Regions from separate parts of the Komagataeibacter xylinus genome, predicted to be linked through region 1. Evidence: predicted binding sites of a transcription regulator. Region 1 holds the regulator's gene; each other region holds the start of a gene.
What was found. The regulator LexA, encoded in region 1, represses DNA repair genes until DNA is damaged. The targets are predictions, from matches to a motif close to TGTTCTANNTANGTTC.

Region 1 (4,213 bases):
CACTCAGGTGCAGCAGTGGTTCAAGTTGGCGGAAAATGCGCATACACAAGGCTCAGGTCAAGCACCTTGACCGATATTTCTGCTGGAATCGCCCCAGAATGGCAAAAAAAATGGAGTGTCGTGCCCGATGTTGAGTGTAGCGCAAGCGCGTGAGCGGATTCTGGAAGGGGTTTTCCCCCTCCCTGCCGAGGTCGTGGCCCTGACCGATGCCTGCGGGCGCGTGAGTGCGGCCCCCATCATGGCGGGGCTGTCCAACCCGCCAGCCAATGTCTCGTCCATGGATGGCTACGCCGTGCGCGCGGCGGATCTTTCGGCAGGCGGGGTAACACTTGCCTGCATTGCCGAGGCTCCTGCGGGCCACCCCTTTACCGGCACGGCTGGCCCCGGGCAGTGCGTACGCATCTTTACCGGCAGCGTCATGCCTGCAGGCACGGACGCCGTGCTGATACAGGAGAACGCACGGCGCGAGGGCAGCAGCGTGCATACCACTCACACGCTGGCGCCTGGCACCTATGTGCGCCGCAAGGGGCAGGATTTTGCGGCGGGGCAGATGCTTGTGCCCGCAGGCCACAGGCTCTCAGCACGCGATGTGGGGCTGGCGGCAGCGGCCAACAATGCGTGGGTGCAGGTGACGCGCCGCCCGCGCGTGGCCATTGCCGCTACGGGCGATGAACTGCTCCTGCCTGGCAGCCCCGTCGGCGCGGGCCAGATCGCCAACGCCAACACCCCCATGCTGGCCGCCCTGCTGCGCGCCGCAGGCGCCGAGCCGATCATGCTGCCGGTGCTGCGCGATGACATGGCCGATGTGGCAACACTCGAGCGCATGGTCGATGGCGTGGACATGCTGCTGACTGCGGGCGGCGCCAGCGTAGGCAGCCACGACCTGGTCCGGCGCGGGCTGGAACAGGTGGGGCTGAAAACCGATTTCTGGAAGATTGCCATGCGACCGGGCCGCCCGCTGATGTCGGGCCATCTTGGCCGCCTGCCGTTCATTGGCCTGCCGGGCAATCCGGTTGCGGCCTTCGTGTGCTCTATCGTGTTCGTGCTGCCAACCCTGCGGCGCATGGCCGGACTGGCGCAACCCGTTGAGCCGCCGGTTCACGCCATTCTGGGCTGCGACGTGCCTCCAAACGACCAGCGCATGGACCACCTGCGCGCAACCCTTGCACATGACGCACAGGGCCGCCTGGTGGCAACGCCGTTCCCCGTGCAGGATTCGGCCATGCTGCACGTGCTGGCGCAAAGCCAGGCGCTGGTGCTGCGCGCGCCCCATGCGCCAGCAGCACAGACAGGTGATAAATGCGAACTGATCCGTATCGATCACGTCTTTGCATAGGCCGGAATGCCGGTTGACGCGCGAGGAGGAACCAATGTAGAACATGGAACAGGTTTTTGATTTGTTCCATGGCGCTCACGCATCGGCGGCGCTGCTCACGGCAAAAGGACATGTGACATGCTCACCAGAAAACAACATGAGCTTTTGCTGTTTATCGATAGCCATCTGCGCCGCACGGGTTTTTCACCCTCTTTCGATGAAATGAAGGATGCACTCGGCCTGCGCTCCAAGTCAGGCATTCATCGCCTCATTTCAGCACTAGAGGAGCGTGGGTTCCTGCACCGCAGGCATCATCGGGCCCGTGCGCTCGAGATCCTGCGCCTGCCCGATATTGATCCGCCGCCGCCCCGCCCGGCCGATTCGCCCCATCCCGCGCCAGACCTGCCTGCCCCTGAACAGATCGCCGCGGTGATGGACGTGCCTTTCGTGGGGCGTATTGCCGCAGGCAATCCCATCGAGGCCATAACACCCGAGACCACCCGCATCACCGTGCCTGCCGACATGCTGGGCAAGGCCAGCCATTACGCACTGGAAGTGACGGGCAATTCGATGGAGGAAGCGGGCATTCTTGATGGTGACATGGTCATCATCCGCCAGCAGAACCACGCGAATGACGGGGAGATCGTGGTGGCGCTGATTGATGGCGATGAGGTCACCCTCAAGCGCATCCGCCATCAGGGCAGCGAAATTGCGCTGATCCCGGCCAATAGCGCGTATGAGACCCGGATTTTTCCAGCGGGGCGTGTGTACATACAGGGCACGCTGGCAGGCCTGATCCGCCGTTATTAAAGGTTGCGGCCCGCTGCCAGCCCCAAAATTTCTGGGCGCCCTTTTTTGCAAGAAGGCAGCGTTTTCATGATTGCATGATGTCACGCCATGGCGGCAGCAGGGCAGCGAGTTGCGCCACCGCGTCCGGCCCCATGGGCGTTATGGGCGGAAACTGCGCCAGAATGCGCACCTGCCCGTGGCGGATGATGGCCTCGCGCCCCACGGGTTCGAGTGGACCGTTCAGGATCACGCCTGCCACGCGCAGCCCCCGTGCCCGCAGGGCGGCAAGGCTGAGCAGCGTGTGGTTGATCGTGCCCAGCGTGCTGCGGGCAACCAGCACCACCGGCAGCGCCAGCCGTGCCATGAGGTCGATCATCAGGTAATCGGGCGCGATCGGCACGAACACGCCTCCTGCCCCTTCCACCACCACCGGGCCTGCCGCAGGGTCGTGATCCGGCAGGGTAATCAGATCAGGGTCGATCCGGGTATCGGCCTGCCGCGCTGCATCCTCGGGCGAGAGGGAAGCCCCGAAACTCGCTGCAGGCGGATAAAGCCGGGTCGCATCAGGTCCGGTCAGATGGCGCAGGCTCATGCTGTCGGATGGCGCGTCATCCGTGCCGCTTTGCAGGGGCTTCCAGTAAGCGGCGTTCCATGCCCTTACCAGTGCGGCGGAACTAACGGTTTTGCCCACATCCGTATCCGTGCCGGTCACGAACACGCCCGGCCATGGCGCGCGGTCGAACTGCCCGTACGCCACATGGTATGATACGGCAAAAGGTGCATCCCCCTCGCCTGCCGCAGCCAGTACGCGCCGCAGGCCATCCGTGGGGGAACTGTCCGTATGGGTTGCACCGATAGCCCGAAGTTCACGCACGAAGGCCAGTGGTGACGCAGGCGTATCGATGATTTCAGCGTCTTCCCACAGACCAGCGCCACAATCGGGCCATTCGGCCTGCAACGTGGTGCAGGGTGGGTAATCGGCCATGGGGCATGTCCTGCCCACGGCGTCATACGCAGCCCGCCATTGGTGAAAACTGCCTGCGCACAGGGTTGCCAGCGCCATGTGCCCACCCGGTGCCAGCAGGCGGCCCAGTGCGGCAAGAGCCGCCTTGCGGTCGGCAAACCACTGCATGGCCAGACTGGAACAGATAAGGTCAAACGGACCAGTCAGGTCGGGCGCTTCACCATCCATGCGGTGCAGCACAAGTTGCGCGTCATCGGGCATGGATCGTGCGAGGCGTTGCAGCATGCCCGGCGCGATATCGGTGGCGGTGATGTACGCCTGGGGGAACAGGCGGCGCAGCTCACGGGTCAGGAAGCCGGTACCACAGCCAATTTCCAGAATACGGCGCGGGGCATGAGGGCTCATGGCGGCAGCAATACGCCGGGCCAGTTCGGTCGCGGCAATGCGCTGGATGCGGGCCGCCTGCTCGTAGTGCTGCGCCATGTCGAAACGGGCGGCAATGCTGTCCTTGCGCGTCATGATGGCATCATCCGTCTGGCCATGGTGGTTATGGCATCCGCACAGGCCGTGGCATGCGTGAGCGGAAGCAGATGCCCGCCTTCCAGCCATTGAAGGGAACGGGCTGGAAAACAGGCCTCGGTCAGCGCTGGGGGGGCAATGGCATCCTGCGTGCCTGCCATGACATGAACCGGGCATGTCGTGCGGATCAGGTCGGCCCGGCAATCCATGTCCATCAGGGCTTCGAGCCCGGTTTCCAGCCGGTCGCGCACGATCGGTTCAGGCACCGGCGAATCAATGCCCGCGCGCAGGCGGAAACTGTGCAGCAATCCCTGCGGCGCGCGCAGCAGCCCCTGGCGCATGCGTTCGATCACACGCCGGGTAATGCCAGCCGGAAAATCCGGTCCGGCCCCGAACCGGCTGAAGCCGTTGATCAGGATCAGGCCCCGGCACAGCGGGCCGTGGTGGCGCAGCAGCCATAACGTGCCCAGTGAGTGCCCGACGCCAATATAGGGCTCCTGCGGTAGTTCCATATGGGCGCGTGGGGCAAAGAAGCCAAAATCGAGGCAGCGCGTGCGTGCGTTGCCAAGGGCCGTACGGGTCGCGGTCCAGAACGTGGGGTCGAACGCCCAGCCATGCACGAAAGC
Region 2 (4,213 bases), 1.5 Mb from region 1:
CCTGCTCTCCATGGCCTGCGCCCTGCAGGGGCAAGCGGGCATCTGGGCCATTGCAGCGGATAGCGACGGTATTGATGGCACGGAGGACGCGGCGGGTGCGATCATCACCCCCGACACGCTGGCCCGCGCCGAAGCCGCAGGCTGCAACCCGCGCGCCGCCCTGCGCGCGCATGACAGTTACACGGTGTTCCGACAGACGGGCGATCTGGTCATGACCGGTCCCACCCTGACCAATGTGAACGATATCCGGGCCGTGCTGGTGCTGTAAGAGCGTATCTGGAAAACAATATAAAGTTTTCAGGCGCTGCATTTTTTCAAAAAGGCAGCGTTCTTTAAAGCTTTTTGAAAAAAGCCTTACCAAAAACTTCTTTACAGGCGGCTATTTTCTGCCCGGCTTGCCGAAGCTGACCTGCGTGTCAGGCACAACAAAATGCTTGCCATCATCACTGTCGGACTGGTCATCATCGCCAGCCTGATTGGCGTCGTAACCCGATGAGATCATCCGCATCGCCTCAGCATCAGGGGGCGGATGATAATCCTCGGTCGCCCCGTCTTCATTGGGGGTGGGCGGCTTGGGCAGGTGGCGCGAGAGCGGGCGCAGGGCATTGTCTGCATGCGTGGCGTGGTGTCCCTCCCACGCGCTGCGGCCGAGCGGGCGGGGGGCTTCATCCACATCGGCCGGATCATTATTGTCGTCATGCCCGCCGCTACAGGCGGCAAGGCAGGCCAGCAAGCCGATCATTGCAAGACGTGGTCTCATTCCGGCTGCCCTTACCCCCGCTTTTCAGACCCTGCTTCCGCCATGGCACAGGCCACGCCAGAGCGCAGGGACGATAGCCTGTTACAATGGAACAGGCCAAGGGCAATCAGTCCGCCCCTTCCTCATCGGGACCGACCAGCATGGCCTCGGCCACGACACCGGCCTGCTCGCGCACACGGCGCTCGATATCGGCGGCCATTTCCGGGTGGTCGCGCAGGAACTGCTTGGCGTTTTCACGCCCCTGCCCGATCCGCTGGCTGTCACATGAGAACCAGGCGCCGGACTTTTCAACAATGCCTGCCTTGACGCCAAGGTCGATCAGTTCACCTACCTTGCTGATGCCTTCGCCATACATGATATCGAACTCGACCTGGCGGAAGGGCGGCGCCATCTTGTTCTTGACCACCTTGACGCGGGTCTGGTTGCCCGTCACCTCGTCCTTGTCCTTGATCGAGCCGATGCGGCGGATGTCCATGCGCACGGAGGCATAGAACTTCAGCGCGTTGCCGCCCGTTGTCGTTTCCGGGCTGCCGAACATCACGCCAATCTTGAGGCGGATCTGGTTGAGGAAGATCAGCATGGTGTTGGAACGCGAGACCGATCCGGTGAGCTTGCGCAAAGCCTGGCTCATGAGGCGGGCATGCAGGCCGACATGGCTGTCGCCCATATCGCCCTCAAGCTCGGCGCGCGGCACCAGGGCCGCCACGCTATCGACCACCAGCACGTCAATCGCGCCCGAGCGCACCAGCGTATCGGCAATCTCGAGTGCCTGCTCGCCCGCATCGGGCTGGCTGATCAGCAGGTTGTCCACATCCACGCCCAGCTTGCGGGCATAGCCGGGGTCAAGCGCGTGCTCGGCATCGATGAAGGCGCAGGTGCCGCCCTTGCGCTGCGCCTCGGCAATGGCGTGCAGCGCCATGGTGGTCTTGCCCGAGCTTTCGGGGCCATAAATCTCGACAATGCGGCCACGCGGCAGGCCGCCAATGCCCAGTGCTATGTCTAGGCCGAGCGAACCGGTGGAAATCACGTCCACCTGCTCGGACGGACGCTCGCCCATGCGCATGATCGAGCCCTTGCCGAACGCGCGCTCGATCTGGCTCAATGCCCCTTCCAGGGCCTTGCTTTTATCTATACCCGGAGCCTGTGCCATTGCCTGCCTACCTGGTTCGTGTGGAATGAAACCTTAATAACGGGCATTCCGCCCTGCCACGCCAGCCTGAAACAGGGGGCGGGTCATGTTCTGCAATATGGAACAAAACAGGATCATTTACAATGGTCCTGTTCCTTTCCCGCCCTGATAATGATGGCCTGCCAGGCAATAATCGCCGTTCAGCGCGGCCCCATGGCCAGCCCCGCCCCACGCGGGTCGGTCACGGCGGTGCAGGTTGCGCCATCGCCCGGCAGGCCGCGCGGGCAGGAAATGGCGTTTACGCGGCCCTGTGCCGTAACAGGATGGGAATCAGGTGTCTGGCCCGCAAGCAGTTGCCGCATGGCGATGCCGGTAGCCGCGGCCGCATCATTCTGGCCCGACCCCGCCACCACCGCACGGAAGGCGCGGCCCTGGCTGGCAATGGCGGCAGCATAAAGCGGCTGCGGCAGGCGCGCGGGCGAGGCACCGAGCACGATGCCGGTATTGCCCGCCATGCGCCCGGTACCAAACAGGTTGTCCATGCTCAGGCTGCATGCAACTGCCATGCCCCCGTGGTCAACCACGGTAAATGAGGTGGAAGCCGGCAGCGACGGCAACCCGCCGCCCCCTGCCCCGCCTGCATTGACAAAGGCCTGCGCGCGGGCGGTCAGGTCATCACCCGTGCCGCTGGCGTGGCTGCCATTCTGTGCGCGCCAGCCCGCAACACTGGCCTGCGCGCGCGTTGCCGCATCGGATGAGGATGCGGCACGGAACGCCACCGCAGCACCCAGCCCGCCATCGGCCGGCGGCGGCAGGAAGCTGACCTGCGTCTCGCCACTGCTCACGGAGAGCGGCAGCCGCTCGGACGGAATGGCCCCTCGCATGTCGGCCATGGTCAGGCCACCGCCAGCCTTCTGGCTGCCCGCCACGAAGGACTGGCCCAGCGCCCCATTATAAAGATCGCCCACGCCCATGCTGCGGATCTGGTCCAGCGCGCCGGAAAGATGGGTCTGCACCAGCGCATCGCCCTCGGCCAGCGCCTTGCCATCCGAGCGGGCGAATACAGCGCGCACGCCAGCATCAGCCAGAAGCGGCACCTGGACTGCGGCCAGATCGGTGGCAAGCTGGCGGCTCACATTGACGCCATTGGCCGCGAGCGTGATCGCATCCGGCACCATCTCGGAAAATGCGGCCGAGCCATATTGCAGGTGCATGAGGTACAGCCCGCGCGCCAGCATGGGCACCGCTGCCGGGCGGTCGGCATGCGACATGCCCGACCCGTCGGTCGCCCCAGCCACTGGCAGGAACATAAAGGCGCGGCCCCCGTTCTGGTCACCCGGACGGTAGGCAAGGCATGCGCCGCCCGCGCCAAGCGAGGCACGCGAAGGCAGTGTCACGGCCAGGGCCAGCCCCATGGCCGTGGCCGCATCCGCCGCATTGCCGCCGCGCTGGAGAATGTCTCGCCCGACCAGCGTGGCCTGCGGCTCATCGGAGGAGACAGTGCCGATCAACTGCCCCGGTGAGGGGCCAAACATGCTGGAAACGATCTTGACGGGCGAATAGTTCTTGAAGGCGCAGCCCGTAACCGAAAGGGCCAGAACGGCACAGAGCGCCGTACGCATGGACCGACGGGCGACAGGGGTGATCGACGAATGCTCAGGCACGCAACGCTTCTCCAATGGGCAGGTCGGCTTCATTCCGTTCAACAACGCGTAACGACCGCGCGATCATAGCAGACCCTTCACGACTTAGCGGCGTTCCGGGCCATCGGCAACAGGCATGGCGCCCCCACGGCCCCATGGCCCATTTCTTTCCGCTGCCCGATCCTTTACACACCACCCTATCGCGACATGACAACGGAGCAAACCCGTGACCTTTCTTTCGCCCCGCCGGAACCGACCACGCCTGCTGCCCACCCTGCTCGCCACGGGGGCAATCCTGGCTGCCACGGCGGGCGCGGGCAGGGCTGCTGAGGCACAGGCCAGCTTCACCCCTGCCCAGCGGCAGGAAATTGTCGAGATCATGCGCAATGCGCTGAAAACCGACCCCACCATCCTGTCAGACGCCATTGCCGCCCTGCGCAGCAACGCCAATGCCGCCCAGCAGAACGCGGCCCGCTCCGCGCTGGAAAGCCACCACGGCGACCTGACCACGCCCACCGCAAGCGATGGCGTGCTGGGCAATGCCAGGGGGCAGACCACCGTTGTCGAATTCTATGATCCGCGCTGCCCCTACTGCCGCAAGGTGCTGCCCGACCTCGACCGCCTGACGCGCGAGAACAAGGACCTGCGCATTATTGAAAAGGTCATTCCCGTGCTCGGCCA
Region 3 (4,213 bases), on a different replicon from region 1:
GATCGACGACAGGATCATCGGTCTCTATGCCGCCGGCCTGACTGTCCGGGACATCCAGACCCATCTGCTTGATCTTTATGGCCTGAAGGTCTCTCCCGACCTGATCAGCCGCGTCACCGATGCCGTGCTGGACGAGGTCCGGGAGTGGCAGGGCCGGGCGCTGGATCGGATGTATCCCATCGTGATCTTCGATGCTCTTCGGGTAAAGATCCGCGATGCTGACAGCCGGACCGTTAAAAACAAGGCGGTTTACGTTGCTCTCGGTGTCACCCGCGAGGGAGTGCGCGAGGTTCTGGGGCTCTGGATCGCCGAGAATGAAGGCGCCAAATTCTGGCTTTCGGTCATGAACGAGTTGAAGAACCGGGGCATCCAGGACATCCTGATCGCGGTCGTGGACGGGCTGAAAGGCTTTCCCGAGGCCATCACCGCCGCCTTTCCCGAGGCGATGGTTCAGACCTGTATTGTTCACCTGGTGCGCCACAGCCTGAACTTCTGCTCATGGAAGGACCGTAAGGCCGTGGCTGCCGACCTGCGCCGGATCTACGGGGCCGCCACCGCTGACATGGCGGCCGCCGAACTTGATGCGTTCGAGGGGAAATGGGCCGGGAAATACGCGTCAATCGCCCCGGCATGGCGCCGGGCATGGCCAGAAGTGATCCCGTTTTTTGCCTTCGATCCGGCAATCCGAAAGATCATATACACCACGAACGCCATTGAGAGCCTGAACAGGGTTATCCGCAAATCGATCAAGACGCGCGGTTCGTTCCCGACTGACGATGCCGCAACAAAGCTGATCTACCTGGCAATCCGCGGCTTTGAGAAAGACGGGCGGAATGTTCGGGAATGGTTTGCAGCCCGCAACCAGTTCGCCATAATGTTCGGCGAGCGCTTCGCCGCTTGAGTAGCTGAACAACCGTGGGCCAGGTCAGATACACAGACTTCAGGACACTCCCCTGGAAAGAAGGTCAAAGGTCGCAAGCGCCATATTTTGACGGATACCTGCGGCTTCCTGATCTTCCTCCTTGTTCATGCCGCTGACATTCAGGATCGTGACGGGGCTGTCGATGTCCTGGCGGCAATACGCAAACACTTTCCATGGCTTCGCCACATCTTCGCCGATGGCGGCTATGCCGGTAATAAACTGCGATCCGCGCTCGCCAGCATGGGAAAATGGACGGTCGAAATCATCAGGCGATCAGACACAGCCAAGGGCTTTGAAATTCTGCCTCGCCGCTGGGTGGTCGAACGAACATTCGCCTGGCTCGGTCGCTGCAGGCGGCTCGCCAAAGACTGGGAAAAGTCCATAGCCTCGTCAACAGCGTGGACTTTGATCGCCTCAATCCGCATGCTGACCCGCAGAACCGCAAGGCATTGTCAGTGCTGAAAAACTTTCGGATCAGGCTCTAATGCCGAGATCATTGAAAAGCTGAATATAAAGCAGATAGATATCGGGATCATGTATTGTGAGGAGTGTCCCAAAGCCCCGGCCTTTGTCATGCATTAACTTTATAAGGAAAAACAGGTTCTAGCTGGCGCTAAATCTTACGATTTCCCGCCTGGCGATGAGATTAGCTGGGAAGCCGCAGCACAGTTCCCTCTTATCTTGCTCAGCCGGAGCATGCGTTGCCGGAAATTTGTCGATGTGGGGTTCCGAACTGTAGGCGTAAAATCGATAGTCTGGCCTGAGATTACTTTCCTGGAACTGATTCATGCTTCAATCATGATCTGCCACACCCGCCGACTTCATATTTTACATTTGGGATACGCGCATAAATCTGTGCCTCGAGTTTGCCGCGTGAGTCATTTCATATTTCGAGGATTTGGCAACGTCTGTCGAGAGCGCAGAGATTCAGATATTTTGACGGGCGGGAACAGCTCGGCTTTGTGAATAGACCACTATTTCCCATCTGGCGGACGCTCAGGTTCGGAAAAGGCTATGAGCGACATCACACAGCAATGCTTCGCCCTTTTCCAGCGTCGCTACCACGGCGAGGCGGGAGTGCGGATATTGGTATTGGCCCGATCACCGGTGTTGGAGAAAATGTCCGATAAAGGCGGAAGATTGGATTGGCGGTACGTTCAGGCGTGATTCTGTCCGCCTTCCGGATCCCCTGCTGGCTACTGGTTATCGCATAGAGGTTGCCCCTCACGCTTTTCTTTCGCGAGTCCGCGTAAGGGTGCCCTATCGGGTAGTTTCCACTCCTGTAGGCAAGACACTGCAGAACCGCCCCAGATAAATCCCTGTACTTCAGACACTTTTCATCAAGCCACGATCGGACGGCAGGCCTGTACCCGCGTCCGGATCACAGACTCTTCTCGAGAATAGGTTGACATTCGTCACCGTACCAGAACAAATAACGAACACAATCGCTAATTCCATACCAGAAACACCCGAATGGACTGTCCGACCCCATGCCCGCATCTCAACCACGTCCCGCGCTGGAGGCGCTGAGAGCACAGGTCAGCCGCCTCGAAGGCCAGGGCCGGCGCAGGCGGGGCGTGCTGCCCTTCGGGGTGCCCGAGATTGACGGTCGCCTGCCAGACGGCGGACTGGCGCTGGGCGCGCTGCATGAAGTGGCCGGCGGCGGCCATGACGCCCTGAATGCAGCAGCGTCCGGCCTGTTTTCCGCCGGGATCGCAGCCCGGACACGGGGCAAGGTACTGTGGATCGCCACCCGTCAGGACCTGTACGCCCCGGCACTGCAGCAGGTCGGGCTGTCGGCGCGACGGACCATTTATGTCGCAGCCAGTTCGGACGTCGATGTGCTGGCCTGTTTCGAGGAGGCATTGCGCCATCAGGGGCTGGGCGCAGTCGTCGCCGAGGTGGCCCGCCTGTCCATGACCGCGTCACGTCGCCTGCAGCTGGCGGCCGAGACATCCGGCGCACTGGGCATCGCCATACGGCGCTGGCGGCGGCAGACGGATGCGGCGGATTTCGGCCAGCCCACCGCTTCGGTCACCCGGTGGCGGGTATCCGTCCTCCCATCCGTGCCGCTGCCAGTGCCCGGCGTCGGCCGGTCCCGCTGGCTGCTGGAACTGATCCGTGCCCGCGCGGGCGAATGCGCCGATTTTGAAGTGGAGGCCTGTGATGCCAAAGGGAGACTGGCACCGTGTCGTCTCGCTCTACCTGCCGCTCTGGCCGACAGACCGGCTCAGGAAGCGGCTGGGAACCGACGCGCCCGCGCCTGACCGCCCGCTGGCGCTCGTCGGACGGGAAGGGCGGCGACGGGTCGTGCTATCGGTCGATCTCGCCGCCCGCAGGCTGGGCCTGCGTCCCGGCATGCCTGTCGCGAAAGCGCAGGCGCTCCATCCCGATCTGCTCATCATGGATGCCGACCCGGACGGTGACCGGGCAGGGCTGGAGCGGCTAGCGCTGTGGTTCCAGCACCGCATCGCTCCCATCGTGGCCCCCGATCCACCCGACGGCATCGTGCTGGATACGACCGGTGCCGATCACCTGCATGGGGGCGAGGCCGTCATGCTGGAGAACATGGTCACCCGCCTGAAGAAGTCCGGAATGACGGCCCGGGCCGCGATTGCCGATACATGGGGTGCCGCCCATGCGCTGGCGCGCTATGGCCGGGGACGTATCACCCTCGTGCCGCCCGGTGAGACGGCGGCAGCGATTGTCGACCTGCCCATCGAGGCCCTGCGCCTGCCAGAGGATATCATTGATGGCCTCCATGGGCTGGGCGTGTCACGCATCGGCCCGCTGGCCGGTATGCCGCGCGCACCGCTGGCCCTGCGCTTCGGCCTGGATGTCGCCCGCAGGCTGGACCAGGCTTTCGGGCGGCAGGCGGAAGCCATTGTCCCGGTCCGGCTGCAGGCGCCGGTGCAGGTCAGCCGGAACTTTGCCGAACCGATCAGCGCAGCCGAGACCATTGCCCGCTACATCACCAAACTCGTGCCGCCCCTGTGCGCCGGGTTGGAGGAACGCGAGCAGGGCGTGCGCCGCCTCGACCTGCTGCTGCACCGGGTGGACAGCCGAACCGAGGCCGTCCGTGTGGCTACGGCCATGCCGGTGCGGGACGTCAGACGCCTGACCCGTCTGCTCTGTGACAGGATCGAGACCATCGATCCGGGCTTCGGGATCGAGCGCATGGTGCTGACCGCGTCGCTGGCCGAGCCGATCCTGCACCGCCAGGGTGTCTCCGCCCTGATCGAGGAAGAAGAGGCCGACGTCTCCGACCTGATCGACACCCTGGCCAACCGC
Region 4 (4,213 bases), on a different replicon from region 1:
CAGCGCGGCCAGCGTGAGCCGTTGGCGGGTTCTGGAATGTGAACGGGCAGCATAACCCCGGTTCTTTGAGTGGAGATCGGCGTTCGGGACGGATCGAAAAGTAGCACGACCTCATCTGTGGCCTTCTGGGTGATATCCCGGACATTGATTGAGCGCGGTCGCAGTTTCGGCCACGGCACCCTGCAACGCTTCTTCGCACGCCATGCGACGGAACTGGACCGCCCCGATGTCCTGATGCAGCGCTAGGCATGGTCCGATGGGCAGATTGATCTCGATCCGGCACTCTTGGTCTTTATCGATGAAATCTAGGCCAAGACCAACATGGCCCCTACCCACGGTCGCGGCCAGCAGCTGTGGATGGGCTTTCCACATGGCCATCGTTGCACGACGACCGTCATCGCCTGACTGACTCATCGGGGCATGATCGCGCCATTCGTCATGAATGGCCCGGTCAATCGCCGCGCCTTCGAGACCTATATCGAGCGCGTTCTCGTCCTCGAACTGAGGCCCAACCATATCGTCATCATGGACAATCTCTCCAATCACAAAGGCGATCGAACCCGCTTCCTGATCGAGAAAGTCGGTGCGGAGCTGCGGCTCCTGCCGCCTTACAGCCTGGATTTCAATTCAATCGAAAATGCATTCTCCAAGCTCAAAGCCCATCTGCGAAAGGCCGCAGGCCGCACTCTCGAAACCCTCTGGAACACCATCGGCGAAATCTCCAAAATGTTCCCACCCATCGAATGCGCCAACTATTTCGTCCCCGCAGGATACAATCCAGACAGATAGGGTTCCGCTCTAATGGCTGGTCTTTGATCGTGCTTTCCGACAGCGGACTGGCCGGAATCTCCCCCAAAGCGACATTTAATAATTGCCTACCGCGGAGCATTTACCATCTTTAGGGCGTTGTCAGGCAGGGGGCGCTGCAATTGTAGTGCTGCGTCCAAGGGCCCCTTCATCCATAGATCCAGTTCTTCCTGCCGGGTCAGAATGACCGGCATAGCTTTCGGATGAATGGCACCGACCTCCCGATTGGCCGTGGTGGTCAGGAAGCCGAACAGGTCATCCGTCGTCTCGCCATCCGCCAGTTTCCGCACTGATGTCCACTGGCACCAGATCCCTGCAAAGAAAGCCAGCGGCTTCCCATCGCTGCGGGCAAACCAGACGGGCCTGCTGGTACCATCCGGCAGGCGCTCCGGTTCGGAAAAAGACGTGAGCGGCACCAGGCAGCGATGCGCGACACCTTCCCAGCGCTTCCACCAGGCCGAGGTGGGATTGCGGATATTGGTCACACCCCGATCGACCCTGTGGCCTTTCAGGTAGCCCGGCGGGGTGGGCATGCCCCATCGCGCCATGACCAGTTCACGCCCATCCTGCGCGTTCCGCACGATGGGCGCCATGGTGTTGGGCCAGATCTCGGGCAGGGGTTGGAGATTGCCGGTGCGGTCGGTCATGACCCTGGCCGCCTCCCGGATCGCCTGCTGGCTGCTGGTCATCGCATAGAGGTTGCACATCACGCCATCCTTTCGCGATTCCGGATATGGGTGTCCTGCCGGGTGGTATCCACCCTGCAGGACGGGGATGGCCGGACTGTTCCTGATAACCCCCTGCAATCCAGACAGTTTTCATCGCGCCTGGACCGTGTGGCAGCCCTGCGTCCGCGTCCGGATCACAGCCGCTTTTCCAGAATGGGTTGACATTCGTCACCGGGCCAGAACAAATAACGAACACAATCACTGATTCTGTGCCAGAAACACCCGAATGGACTGTCCGACCCCATGCCCGCACCCCAACCCCGTCCCGCGCTGGAGGCGCTGAGAGCACAGGTCAGCCGCCTCGAAGGCCAGGGCCGACGCAGGCGGGGCGCGCTTCCCTTCGGTGTGCCCGAGATTGACGCTCGCCTGCCGGATGGTGGCCTGGCGCTGGGCGCGCTGCATGAGGTGGCGGGCGGCGGCCATGATGCCCTGAATGCAGCAGCATCCGGCCTGTTTTCCGCCGGGATCGCAGCCCGGACACGGGGCAAGGTGCTGTGGATCGCCACCCGCCAGGACCTGTATGCCCCGGCACTGCAGCAGGTCGGCCTGTCGGCGCGACGGACCATTTACGTCGCGGCCAGTTCGGACGTCGATGTCCTGGCCTGTTTCGAGGAAGCACTGCGCCATCAGGGGCTGGGGGCGGTCGTGGCCGAGGTCGCCCGCCTGTCCATGACCGCGTCACGCCGCCTGCAACTGGCGGCCGAGACATCCGGCGCGCTGGGCATCGCCATACGGCGCTGGCGGCGACAGACGGATGCGGCGGATTTCGGCCAGCCCACGGCGTCGGTCACCCGGTGGCGGGTCTCGGTCCTCCCATCCGTGTCGCTGCCAGTGCCCGGCGTCGGCCGGTCCCGCTGGCTGCTCGAACTGATCCGTGCCCGCGCGGGCGAATGCGCCGATTTCGAAGTGGAGGCCTGTGATGCCAAAGGGAGACTGGCACCGTGTCGTCTCACTCTACCTGCCGCTCTGGCCGACAGACCGGCTCAGGAAGCGGCTGGGCACCGACGCGCCCGCGCCTGACTGCCCATTGGTGCTGGCCGGACGGGAAGGGCGGCGACGGGTCATCCTGTCGGTCGATCTCGCCGCCCGCAGGCTGGGCCTGCGCCCCGGCACGCCTGTCGCGAAAGCGCAGGCGCTCCATCCCGATCTGCTCATCATGGATGCCGACCCGGACGGTGACCGGGCAGGGCTGGAGCGGCTGGCGCTGTGGTTCCAGCACCGCATCGCCCCCATCGTGGCCCCCGATCCGCCAGACGGCATCGTGCTGGATACGACCGGTGCCGATCACCTGCATGGGGGTGAGTCCATCATGCTGGAGAACATGGTCACCCGCCTGAAGGAGTCCGGGATTACGGCCCGGGCAGCCATTGCCGATACATGGGGTGCGGCCCATGCGCTGGCCCGCTATGGCCGGGAACGCATCACCTTCGTGCCGCCCGGTGAGACGGCGGCAGCGATCACTGATCTGTCCATTGAAGCCCTGCGCCTGCCAGCGGATATCATTGATGGCCTCCATGGGCTGGGCGTGTCACGCATCGGCCCGCTGGCCGGCATGCCGCGCGCGCCGCTGGCCCTGCGCTTCGGCCCGGATGTCGCCCGCAGGCTGGACCAGGCTTTCGGACGGCAGGCGGAAGCCATTGTCCCGGTCCGGCTGCAGGCGCCGGTGCAGGTCAGCCGGAACTTTGCCGAACCGATCAGTGCCGCCGAGACCATAGCCCGCTACATCACCAAACTCGTGCCGCCCCTGTGCGCCGGGCTGGAGGAACGCGAGCAGGGCGTGCGCCGCCTTGACCTGCTGCTGCACCGGGTGGACAGCCGCACCGAGGCCGTCCGCGTGGCCACGGCCATGCCGGTGCGGGACGTCAGACGCCTGACCCGTCTGCTCTGTGACAGGATCGAGACCATCGATCCGGGCTTCGGGATCGAGCGCATGGTGCTGACCGCGTCGCTGGCCGAGCCGATCCTGCACCGCCAGGGTGTATCCGCCCTGATCGAGGAAGAAGAGGCCGACGTCTCCGACCTGATCGATACCCTGGCCAATCGTGTCGGCACGCAGGCCCTGTATCGCTTCGCCCCGGTGGAAAGCGACGTGCCGGAACGGGCCGTCTGCCGCGTGGCCGCCCTTGCACCCGAAGATACACGGGAGTGGCCGGATCACTGGCCGCGCCCCACGCGCCTGCTGCCCCGTCCCGAGCCGATCCAGACCATGGCGGTGCTGCCCGACCATCCGCCGGTCTTCTTCATCTGGCGTGGTATCCGCCGCCGGATCAGATGCGCCGATGGCCCCGAGCGGGTCTTTGGCGAATGGTGGAAAGGGGATGCCGAACTGACCACCGTGCGGGACTATTTCCGGGTGGAAGACACCAGCGGGGAAACATTCTGGGTTTACCGGACCGGGGATGGCGAACATGGCGAGACCGGTTCGCAGGGCTGGTTCCTGCACGGTCTCTTTGAATGAGTGTGCAGTACGCCGAACTGCAGGTGACGACGTATTTCTCGTTCCTGCGCGGCGCGTCCTCACCGATTGAACTGTTCGAGCAGGCGAAGGCCCTTGGCATTGAAGCGCTGGGCATCTGCGACCGCAATTCCCTGGCGGGCATGGTGCAGGCCCATGTCGCGGCCAAAGAGACCGGCATCCGCCTGGTCGTGGGCTGCCGTCTCGATCTGGCCGATTTTCT

Region 2: recA (recombinase RecA) is a predicted target of LexA. The motif match lies at 2,011-2,026, and genes of this name have one in related genera.
Region 3: FMA36_RS18360 (ImuA family protein) is a predicted target of LexA. The motif match lies at 2,349-2,364, and genes of this name have one in related genera.
Region 4: FMA36_RS17365 (ImuA family protein) is a predicted target of LexA. The motif match lies at 1,715-1,730, and genes of this name have one in related genera.

Annotation. Positions count from the first base shown of each region.
Region 1 covers NZ_CP041348.1:2,662,733-2,666,945, reverse strand. The annotation lists gene FMA36_RS12780 (molybdopterin molybdotransferase MoeA) at 128-1,336, shown strand; gene lexA (transcriptional repressor LexA) at 1,454-2,125, shown strand; gene bioD (dethiobiotin synthase) at 2,190-3,587, opposite strand; gene FMA36_RS12765 (alpha/beta fold hydrolase) at 3,584-4,213, opposite strand, start outside.
Region 2 covers NZ_CP041348.1:591,120-595,332, forward strand. The annotation lists gene FMA36_RS02830 (glycerate kinase type-2 family protein) at 1-268, shown strand, start outside; gene FMA36_RS02835 (hypothetical protein) at 380-760, opposite strand; gene recA (recombinase RecA) at 867-1,910, opposite strand; gene FMA36_RS02845 (gamma-glutamyltransferase) at 2,090-3,511, opposite strand; gene FMA36_RS02850 (DsbA family protein) at 3,759-4,213, shown strand, end outside.
Region 3 covers NZ_CP041350.1:74,358-78,570, forward strand. The annotation lists gene FMA36_RS18350 (IS256 family transposase) at 1-901, shown strand, start outside; partial or broken gene FMA36_RS18355 (IS5 family transposase) at 941-1,384, shown strand; gene FMA36_RS19260 (hypothetical protein) at 1,937-2,089, shown strand; gene FMA36_RS18360 (ImuA family protein) at 2,413-3,189, shown strand; gene FMA36_RS18365 (Y-family DNA polymerase) at 3,089-4,213, shown strand, end outside.
Region 4 covers NZ_CP041349.1:106,081-110,293, forward strand. The annotation lists partial or broken gene FMA36_RS17355 (transposase) at 1-789, shown strand, start outside; gene FMA36_RS17360 (SOS response-associated peptidase) at 876-1,514, opposite strand; gene FMA36_RS17365 (ImuA family protein) at 1,779-2,555, shown strand; gene FMA36_RS17370 (Y-family DNA polymerase) at 2,455-3,993, shown strand; gene FMA36_RS17375 (error-prone DNA polymerase) at 3,990-4,213, shown strand, end outside.